Regions from separate parts of the Sporosarcina sp. CAU 1771 genome, predicted to be linked through region 2. Evidence: riboswitches for the same ligand, from Rfam matches in the RefSeq annotation. Region 2 holds a riboswitch; the other holds the start of a gene.

Region 1 (4,536 bases), on a different contig from region 2:
CTTTCATGATGGCAATACGATCGCCCATTTTTAGCGCTTCGTCCATATCATGTGTTACAAAAACTATTGTCTTTTTCAGTTTCTTATGCAATGAAAGCAATTCACCTTGCAGCTGCTCCCGTGAAATTGGGTCAAGCGCACTGAAGGGTTCATCCATTAAAATAATATCAGGATTAGATGCTAAAGCTCTCGCAATACCGATACGTTGTTGTTGACCACCTGAAAGTTCTTTTGGGTAACGAGTTGCGTAAATTTCAGGATCTAAACCAACTAATTCAAGAAGTTCTTTTACACGTGCTTGAATAACGTCCTGTTTCCAACCTTTTAGTTGAGGAACGATAGCAATATTTTTTTCAATCGTATAATGGGGGAAAAGGCCGATTTGTTGAATGACATAACCAATGCTTCTTCTAAGTTCGGCTTGGTTGTAGGATTTGATATCCTTGCCGTTGATGGAGATTGTTCCGCTTGTGTGGGGGATAATGCGGTTGATCATTTTCATTGTGGTAGACTTACCAGAACCACTGGGCCCAATAAGGACAAGTAATTCACCTGCTTCAATTTCAAAGTTGACGGACTTTACTGCTTTAAATCCACCGTCGTACACTTTTGATACATTTTCAAACTTTAACATAAGTACCTCCTATAATATTTAAAAACATATTATTTCCGAATGAACCACTAATTTTGCAGTTAATACAAATAAAAGGGAGTAATCAAAGTGTTCGGATTAATGTCTTACTTCCTCAGTATAACATAAAAATATATATTTCGCACCACGAAATGTATGGTAGAGGGATTCCTGTAAATAAATAACTGTGTTTTCCCCCGCTAATCTCTTGTTTTAAAGTATTTTCAATGGACTAGATAAATAAATACACATATACTATTTGTAATAGAAAGCACGAGGGGTGATATCTTTGGACACGAAGGAATTTAGGGATTGTATGGGACGTTTTGCAACGGGTGTAACAGTTGTAACTTGTGAAACGGATCAAGGAACGCACGGCTTCACTGCAAATTCATTTACATCCGTATCACTTGATCCACCACTCGTCCTCGTTTCAGTAGATCGAACAACGAAGGCAGTCGATTTTTTAAAAGACAATACGTTCACTGTAAATATTCTTAAAGAAAACCAACAAGATACAGCAATGCACTTTGCAGGTCGGATATTTGATAAGCCACCTTTTACATTCGAAAAAGGGAAGTACGGAGACCGCATACAAGACGCACTAGCGTATGTAGACTGCGAACCTTGGGCGACATATGACGGCGGCGACCACGTAATCTATGTGGGGAAAGTTACATCTATGGAATTTGACGACGGAAATCCGCTTGCTTATTACAAAGGTAAGTTCTCAAGCGTAGCGCCTATTTGGAATCGATCGTGGTAACTGAACAGAGGGATGTCTCATTCGTGAGGCATTCTTTTTTTGTATGTGGGAAACAACAGGATTGTGTTTTATCGACGCATTTGGAGTGTATATCGGCACATATCGGGCTTATATCGACGCAATCACACCACATATCGGCGAATCATTACTTAAGTCCCGTCTGAAACAACGTCAATGTCACACACTGGCATTGCGTTTCCACAAAAAATACGGAGTTCTGGTAAATAATGTTTCTATGGGGAATCCTTTTTGTGCGGGAAACGACCGGATTGTAATATATCGACGGTTTTTGGAGTGGGAAAATAGAAGTTGCATAAATTTCCCAATACTTCTATACTAATAAATGACAACTAAATACTAACTATTTTGGTTCTTTGCCTTCGGGTAAAAGATTAATAAGGAATCAGGTGAAAATCCTGAACGGTCCGGCCACTGTAATTGGGAAGTGACTTCTACACAGCCACTGGTTGAAAAACTGGGAAGGCAGAAGAAACGATTCAACCCATAAGTCAGGAGACTTGCCAAGATATCCATGCATTATACCTTCCAGGAAAAAGGTAGCATCGTGTATCTTTCAATCTATTCGTCTATTTATTGAGCATACATCTGCCCTTATCTCTTTTTTCTGGAGGTGAGGGCTTTTTGGTTTCTATACAAGGGATGGGGGGTGTTGTGACTAATAGGAAGATTGTTAGGTGCAGGTTTGTAAAACAAATTTGAGGAGGTAAAAAATGAGTATTCTTAAAAAGTGGTTGAATATAGCAATGATTTTCATCTTATCATTCTCGCTATTATCACCAGCTGCAATTGCAGAAGTACGGGAGTTCGAATCGAACGAATTGGACAATAGTTCCACGACTATTATTGATGAAGAAAATGAAGAAGGGTCGGATATAGACACCGATATAGATACCGGGATAGATACAGAAATGCCCGACTCAAGTACAACGGATGATAGTGCAAAAATCGAGATTATGGCACTAGATGAGGCTGAACCAGCCGGCTACGTGACGATTTCTGTTGAAAAATTTACCCTAGGACAAGGATACATAAAAGAGCCTGTTCAAGTACCTTTTAATAAGGGAGATAAAGTTGCTCAAGTTTTGGTTGACTTTTTAGGGGATGAGAATTATAGCAACACTGGAACTATAGACGACAGCTTCTATTTAGCATCTGTTTATGATCCAAATCCCGGAGAAGTGAAAATTCCACAATACATTCTTGATAAATCTGGCCAAATTGATGGGCGAACGAAATCTGATTGGTTAGGTCAATATGATTACACGAATATGTCTGGTTGGATGGTAGCGGTCAATAATGAGTTTATCCCTGTAGGTGCCTCCCAGGTGTTTCCAGAAGATGGCGACGTCATTAGATGGCAGTTTACAGTACATGGCCTTGGAAGTGATTTAGGCGGAGGTAGTGGTGAAGATAGTTATATTAATCCAGCCAACAAAGATGCACTAACAGAAAAAGTTGCAGAGATTAATAGTGCCCCAAACAAAAACGAAATTTTAGCAAATGCAAATGTACAGTCTGCTTATAATGCGGCATACGCACAGCTTATAAATATGGAAAGCAGCCAAGCAGGTGTCGATGCAGCACTTGAAAAATTAACCGATGTATTAGATGGAAAAGAAGAAATAGAAGAAGTTGATAAAACAGCATTACAAACAGCGATTGAGGAAGCTAAGCAAAACAAAGACTTAGTAAAAGTAAGTGTAGACGGAAAAGATATAGACACTACTGAAAATTGGGTAACACAAGCCGAATTAGACGCGTATGTAAATATCATTCTATCTGCTCAGGATCTAATTGCAGATGAAACAGCAATTCAAGAAAATATTGATGCGAAAGTTTTAGCGTTAAATCAAGCCACGGAAGCATTTAATCAGGCAAAAAGTGCTGGATTAAAAACAGGATCATCTGTTGAAAGTGAAGTAAAGTTTACCGTTGCACCTAAGGCAGTTAGCCTTAAGCTCTACGATGCTAACCAACAAGAAATCAGTATCGGAGATGGTGTTGAAGGGCCGTATAGAGTTTATTCAACAACTCTACAAGTTGGGAACTACCGATATGAAGGTTTTGATAGCAACGATAACAGTGTCGGTGGCGGGCAACTAACAGTTACTGCCGAAGAAAATCAAGAATTTCAATTCCGCCAACTTAATTTTAAAGCAAGTAATGCAGGTTGGACTGTAAACAATGATTACACTGTCAAAGTGGGACAGAATTCGCCAGACGATACGTCATTACAGTTTGGTGAAGTAACTGCACAAGGTCAAATTCCTGTCTTGGCACTTACGGGGAAGACATATTTCTATACATTTGAACCTGATGCAAAACACACTGAATTTATTGCGTTAAGTAATGTTATTACAATACCAATTGCATCATCAGCCCAAGCAATAAATGTGGCAATTCCATTCTCAGGAAATGTAACATTCACAATTCCACAGGAAGCTGAATTGTTTGTGGGGCAAAAAGTTAAACACTTCATCGCGTTTGGGGAAATCCAACCTGAAAGTGAAGCAATAATCAATACTGATGGTACAAAAACATATGCATTCAAGCTTTCGAACAACGGGACCTATAATTACCGTGTGAACCAAGAAGGAAAGCTGACAAATACAGGTACTTTCGCAGCGAATGCACAAAATGCAAAAATGGAAATTACGAAAGAGCAGCTAGATATTTTACCACCGACGGCTATTTTAAATAAAGGTACGTATCTCGAAGGCAACCTATATTTAAATATTAATGAACAAAATCATTTGAAGTTAAATCAAGGTGACGATTTTAAATTACTTCCTCTACGTAGTTGGCAAGCTTTAATTGAAGGCATTAGTAACTACTTCTTTGAGCCTGATTTTCATTATGAAATTATTACAGGTGATGATGTAGTGGGAATTGAACCTGGAAAACCAGGAAGCTATGCGACAGTAAAGGCCTTAAAAGATGGGACAGCGATTGTAAAAGTTACTTATGATGCGCTGAAAGTAAACGGTTCAACATACATTAAGGATGCGGATGATGCATTTAGTGCAATTTGGCCAGAAAATGTCGGTCTATTTGTTGTAACAGTTGGCCAAGGTGAAACAGGCATTTCAACAGGCATCGAAAGTAATCAAGAGCGCAA
Region 2 (4,536 bases):
TCAATGTCGGTTATAACTTATTAGCAGAAGGAGCAATCCTTGGAACATACAAATTATCGATTACATATTCGGAGGGAACAAAATGAACGCAGTAGAAAAAATTCAACAAGAAGTAAAATCAGCACTGCATGAAGCAGTACTCAAGGCAGGACTAATTGAAGAAGCGGATATGCCGTCCGTTATTTTAGAAACGCCAAGAAGTAAAGAAAATGGAGACTACGCTACGAATATTGCAATGCAATTGACGAAGCTAGCGAAAAAGCCACCTCGTGCAATTGCTGAAGCGATTGTAGAACATGTTGACAAAGTGAGTGCATCGATTGAAAAAATTGAAATTGCTGGACCAGGTTTCATTAACATCACATTGAAAAAAGACTACTTACAAGAAGTAGTCAAAACAGTTCTTGAACAAGGTGAAGACTACGGTCGATCGGATGCAGGCGCTGGAGAAAAAGTACAAGTTGAATTCGTATCCGCGAATCCAACAGGAGATCTTCACTTAGGCCATGCGCGCGGTGCATCGGTGGGAGATTCTTTATGTAATGTGTTGGACATGGCAGGTTTTGATGTGAAACGTGAATATTACATCAACGATGCAGGAAACCAAATTGACAATCTTGCCAAATCAGTTGAAGCACGTTATTTCCAAGCACTTGGTGAAGCGTGTGAAATGCCAGAAGACGGCTATCATGGACAAGACATCATCGAACTTGGAAAACGTCTCGTTGCAGAATTTGGGGATAAATATAAAGATGTATCAAAAGAAGAGCGTTTTGCGTTTTTCCGTGAATACGGCTTAACGTATGAACTTGCGAAGTTAAAGCAAGATTTGGAAGATTTCCGTGTACCTTTCGACAATTGGTTTTCTGAGACGAGTCTCTACGGAAGCGGAAAAATCGAAAGTGCATTAGAGAAATTGCGTTCGAATGGCCATGTGTTTGAAGAAGACGGTGCAACTTGGTTCCGTTCAACTACGTTTGGCGACGACAAAGACCGTGTGTTAATTAAAAACGACGGCTCGTTCACGTATATCTTGCCAGACATTGCCTATCACGAAGATAAAATTCAGCGTGGATTCGACAAGCTCATCAACATTTGGGGTGCGGATCATCACGGGTATATTCCCCGGATGAAAGCTGCAATCGAAGCGCTCGGATATGACCGCGATAAGCTTGAAGTCATCGTTGCGCAAATGGTTCACTTATACAAGGACGGCGAGCGCATGATGATGAGCAAACGTACAGGTAAGGCGGTTACATTACGTGAACTCGTTGAAGATGTGGGTCTAGATGCAGTTCGTTATTTCTTCGTTATGCGTTCTGGGGACACTCAAATGGACTTCGACCTAGATTTAGCGGTTTCGCATTCAAATGAAAATCCGGTTTACTATGCGCAATACGCACATGCTCGAATTTCATCGATTCTACGTCAAGCAGAGGAAATGAAGATTACTGCGAACCCAGAAGGTACAGCGTTATTGACATCAGAAAAAGGAATTGATTTACAAAAGAAAATCGGTGACTTCCCAAGTATCGTAGCAGATGCTGCGCGCTCTCGTTCACCGTACCGTGTTGCAACATATATCCAAGAACTAGCTGCAGCATTCCACTCGTTTTACAATGCAGACAAGGTGTTGGATCCAGAAAATGTTGAGCTATCAGAAGCGCGTTTGGCTTTAATAACAGCCGCTCGTACAACGATTGCGAACGCATTAAAAGTTATTGGCGTATCTGCACCTGAAAAAATGTAAAATTCTTTGCTGCCGCACTGAGGTGTGGCAGTTTTTTTTGATGAAATTAATAGTGCGAATGTCATGATTCGCCGATATATCGGTTGTGAGCGCCGATATCGTGAGCTGGAGCGTCGATATCGGGTCAGTTGTCGCCGATATATGAGACGCAACCGCCGATAAGTGACACTCGAGCGCCGATATATAATAGTAGAGAACAGGTTAAAACTAATTGGCGTATCTGATCCTGAAGAAATGTAAATTGCTTTGCCGCACTGAGGTGTGTCAGTTTTTTTTGATGAAATTTATAGTGCGAACGTCATGTTTCGCCGATATAACGGTTGCAAGCGCCGATATCTGGAGCTGGAACGTCGATATCGGGTCAGTTGTCGCCGATATACAAGACGCAAGCGCCGATAACCGACACACGAGCGCCGAAAACCAACAATAAACAGCCAGTATCGACAAAGGCGAAAAATGTAGTATAATAAAAGGCGAAAACAATTAAATAATCAAAAAAGTAAAGGTGCCCTATTCTCAAGATAGGGTTAAAAGGGAAGCCGGTTTAATTCCGGCGCGGTCCCGCCACTGTAAGTGTGAGCCAATCGTTTTAGATCACTGGAAACTTCCGGGAAGATGCGATGCGCTAGGAGCACAAGTCAGGAGACCTGCCTTTACGAAGTCACCTTGATACCTACGAGGATTAGGTTGGTGTAAAACTGCATATTTTTATGTGCTGATTTTTACCCTAACAAATCCTTCGTGCAAGCGAGGGGTTTTTATTTTTTGAAAAAACAGGAGGAAAAGAAAATGAGTAAAGCAATTAAGTTATGGTTGTTAGCCGTGCTAGCAGTATTTTTATTAGTCGGGTGTGGAACAGGTTCTACTGAAAAAGAAGAGACACCTGAAGTTGATGAAACGCCACAAGCTGAAGTCGAGAAGCCAGAAGAAGAGGAAGTAGTCGAAGAAGCAGCATTTCCAATTACGTTAACAGATGCTGTTGGAAACGAAATTACATTTGAAAAAGCACCAGAGAAAATTGTATCTATGATTCCAAGTAATACAGAAACATTGTTTGCATTAGGTCTTGGTGATCAAGTTGTAGGCGTCAATGATTATGACAACTACCCACCAGAAGCGCTTGAAAAAGAAAAAATTGGCGGCATGGAATTTAATGTGGAAGCAATTGTTGCCATGACTCCTGATATCGTTTTTGCTCACGAATCTGGACTTGGAATGGGCGATGAAGGTCTTCAGCAAATTAGAGATGCGGGAGTTTCTGTGTTTGTTGTGAAAACTGCAAACAATTTTGATGAAACGTATGCTGCAATTGAAACAATTGGACAAGCAACAGGTAAAACTGAAGAAGCTGAAGCGATCATTACAGATATGAAAGCACAAGTGGAAGAAGTACTTGCAAAAATTGCAGATGTTGAAATAGAAAAAACAGTATTTGTTGAAACGTCTCCTGCACCGTCAATTTATACGCCAGGAAAAAACACATTCATGCAGGAAATGCTTGAAATGCTTAAAGTTGAAAACATTTCAGCTGACCAAGATGGATGGTTCGCTATGGAGCCAGAGGAAATTGTGAATCGCAATCCAGACGTTATTATTGTGATGTATGACTACGTTGAAACAGCTGTAGAAGACGTTTATGCACGTCCAGGTTTCGACACAATTACTGCAATCAAAGAAGAACAAGTGATTCAATTAGATGAAAACAAAATAAGCCGTACAGCACCGCGTTTAGCAGAAGGCTTGGAAGAACTTGCAAAAGCCATTTATCCAGAGGTATTTGGTGAGTAAATCAAGCGTTGCCTACCTAGTGTCCGCTGCCACGCTTCTTGTGGCGGTGTGGCTCGGGGTATCCATCGGGACAGTTAAAATCCCGATCAGTACGTTTTGGAATGCGGAAGCGAATGAAGTCGCATCGAATATTTTATGGAATATACGGATGCCACGTGTTGTGTTAGCAGGCCTTGTAGGAGCAGCGCTAGCTATATCGGGAGCAGCTTTTCAGGGACTACTTAAAAATCCGCTCGCGGACCCATATACACTTGGAGTGTCATCCGGAGCATCTGTTGGTGCTGTGATGACACTCTTTTTTGGCATTTCCCTTCCATTTCTAGGTACATATACGCTACCCATATTCAGTATGGTCGGTGCAGCAATAACGATGTTTTTAGTCATGGGTTTTGCGCGCTTAGTTGACCGCTCGATGAAAATGGAAACGATTATTCTCACAGGAATTATTTTCGGTTCGTTTCTCGGATCGGTTTTATCACTAATGATTGCGCTTACTGGGGAAGAACTTCGCCAAATTATTGGTTGGCTTCTCGGCAGTGTATCTATGCGCGGTTGGAATTACGTTTATATGATTTTACCTTTTGTCGTCATCGGTTTCCTGCTGCTTTGGTTCAACCGCAGGGAACTTAATGCGATGTTGTTCGGTGAAGAACGTGCGCATCATTTAGGTGTCAACGTGAAACGTCGAAAGTTCATGATCTTAATTGGTGGGTCTGTGTTAACGGGCGCGGCAGTTGCTGTATCAGGAACAATTGGTTTCGTAGGTTTAGTTGTACCTCATATGACGCGTCTATTATGGGGGTCCGATCATCGTCATTTATTGACGTTATCCTTCATGAATGGGGCGTCACTCCTAATCATTTGTGATCTTGTGGCACGCACAATTATTTCACCAACAGAACTTCCAGTTGGTGTCATTACCGCATTTATCGGAGCTCCGGTATTTGCATTTATCTTTTATAAACAAAGAAGAAAGGGGGCTATGTGAGATGCTGCAT

Evidence for each region. Region 2 has a riboswitch for cobalamin ahead of ACXYMX_RS03425 (ABC transporter substrate-binding protein). Riboswitches for the same ligand answer to the same signal wherever they lie in the genome.
Region 1: it holds a riboswitch for cobalamin, as region 2 does, so the genes downstream of both, ACXYMX_RS11200 (DUF4430 domain-containing protein) here and ACXYMX_RS03425 (ABC transporter substrate-binding protein) in region 2, are expected to answer to the same signal.

What each region holds. Positions count from the first base shown of each region.
Region 1 is NZ_JBTLRN010000016.1:19,307-23,842, reverse strand. Features, by position in the region: gene ACXYMX_RS11210 (betaine/proline/choline family ABC transporter ATP-binding protein) at 1-634, opposite strand, end outside; gene ACXYMX_RS11205 (flavin reductase family protein) at 921-1,397, shown strand; cobalamin riboswitch at 1,748-1,937, shown strand; gene ACXYMX_RS11200 (DUF4430 domain-containing protein) at 2,129-4,536, shown strand, end outside.
Region 2 is NZ_JBTLRN010000002.1:173,270-177,805, forward strand. Features, by position in the region: gene ACXYMX_RS03415 (YwiB family protein) at 1-86, shown strand, start outside; gene argS (arginine--tRNA ligase) at 83-1,750, shown strand; cobalamin riboswitch at 2,237-2,419, shown strand; gene ACXYMX_RS03425 (ABC transporter substrate-binding protein) at 2,540-3,538, shown strand; gene ACXYMX_RS03430 (FecCD family ABC transporter permease) at 3,531-4,526, shown strand; gene ACXYMX_RS03435 (adenosylcobinamide amidohydrolase) at 4,528-4,536, shown strand, end outside.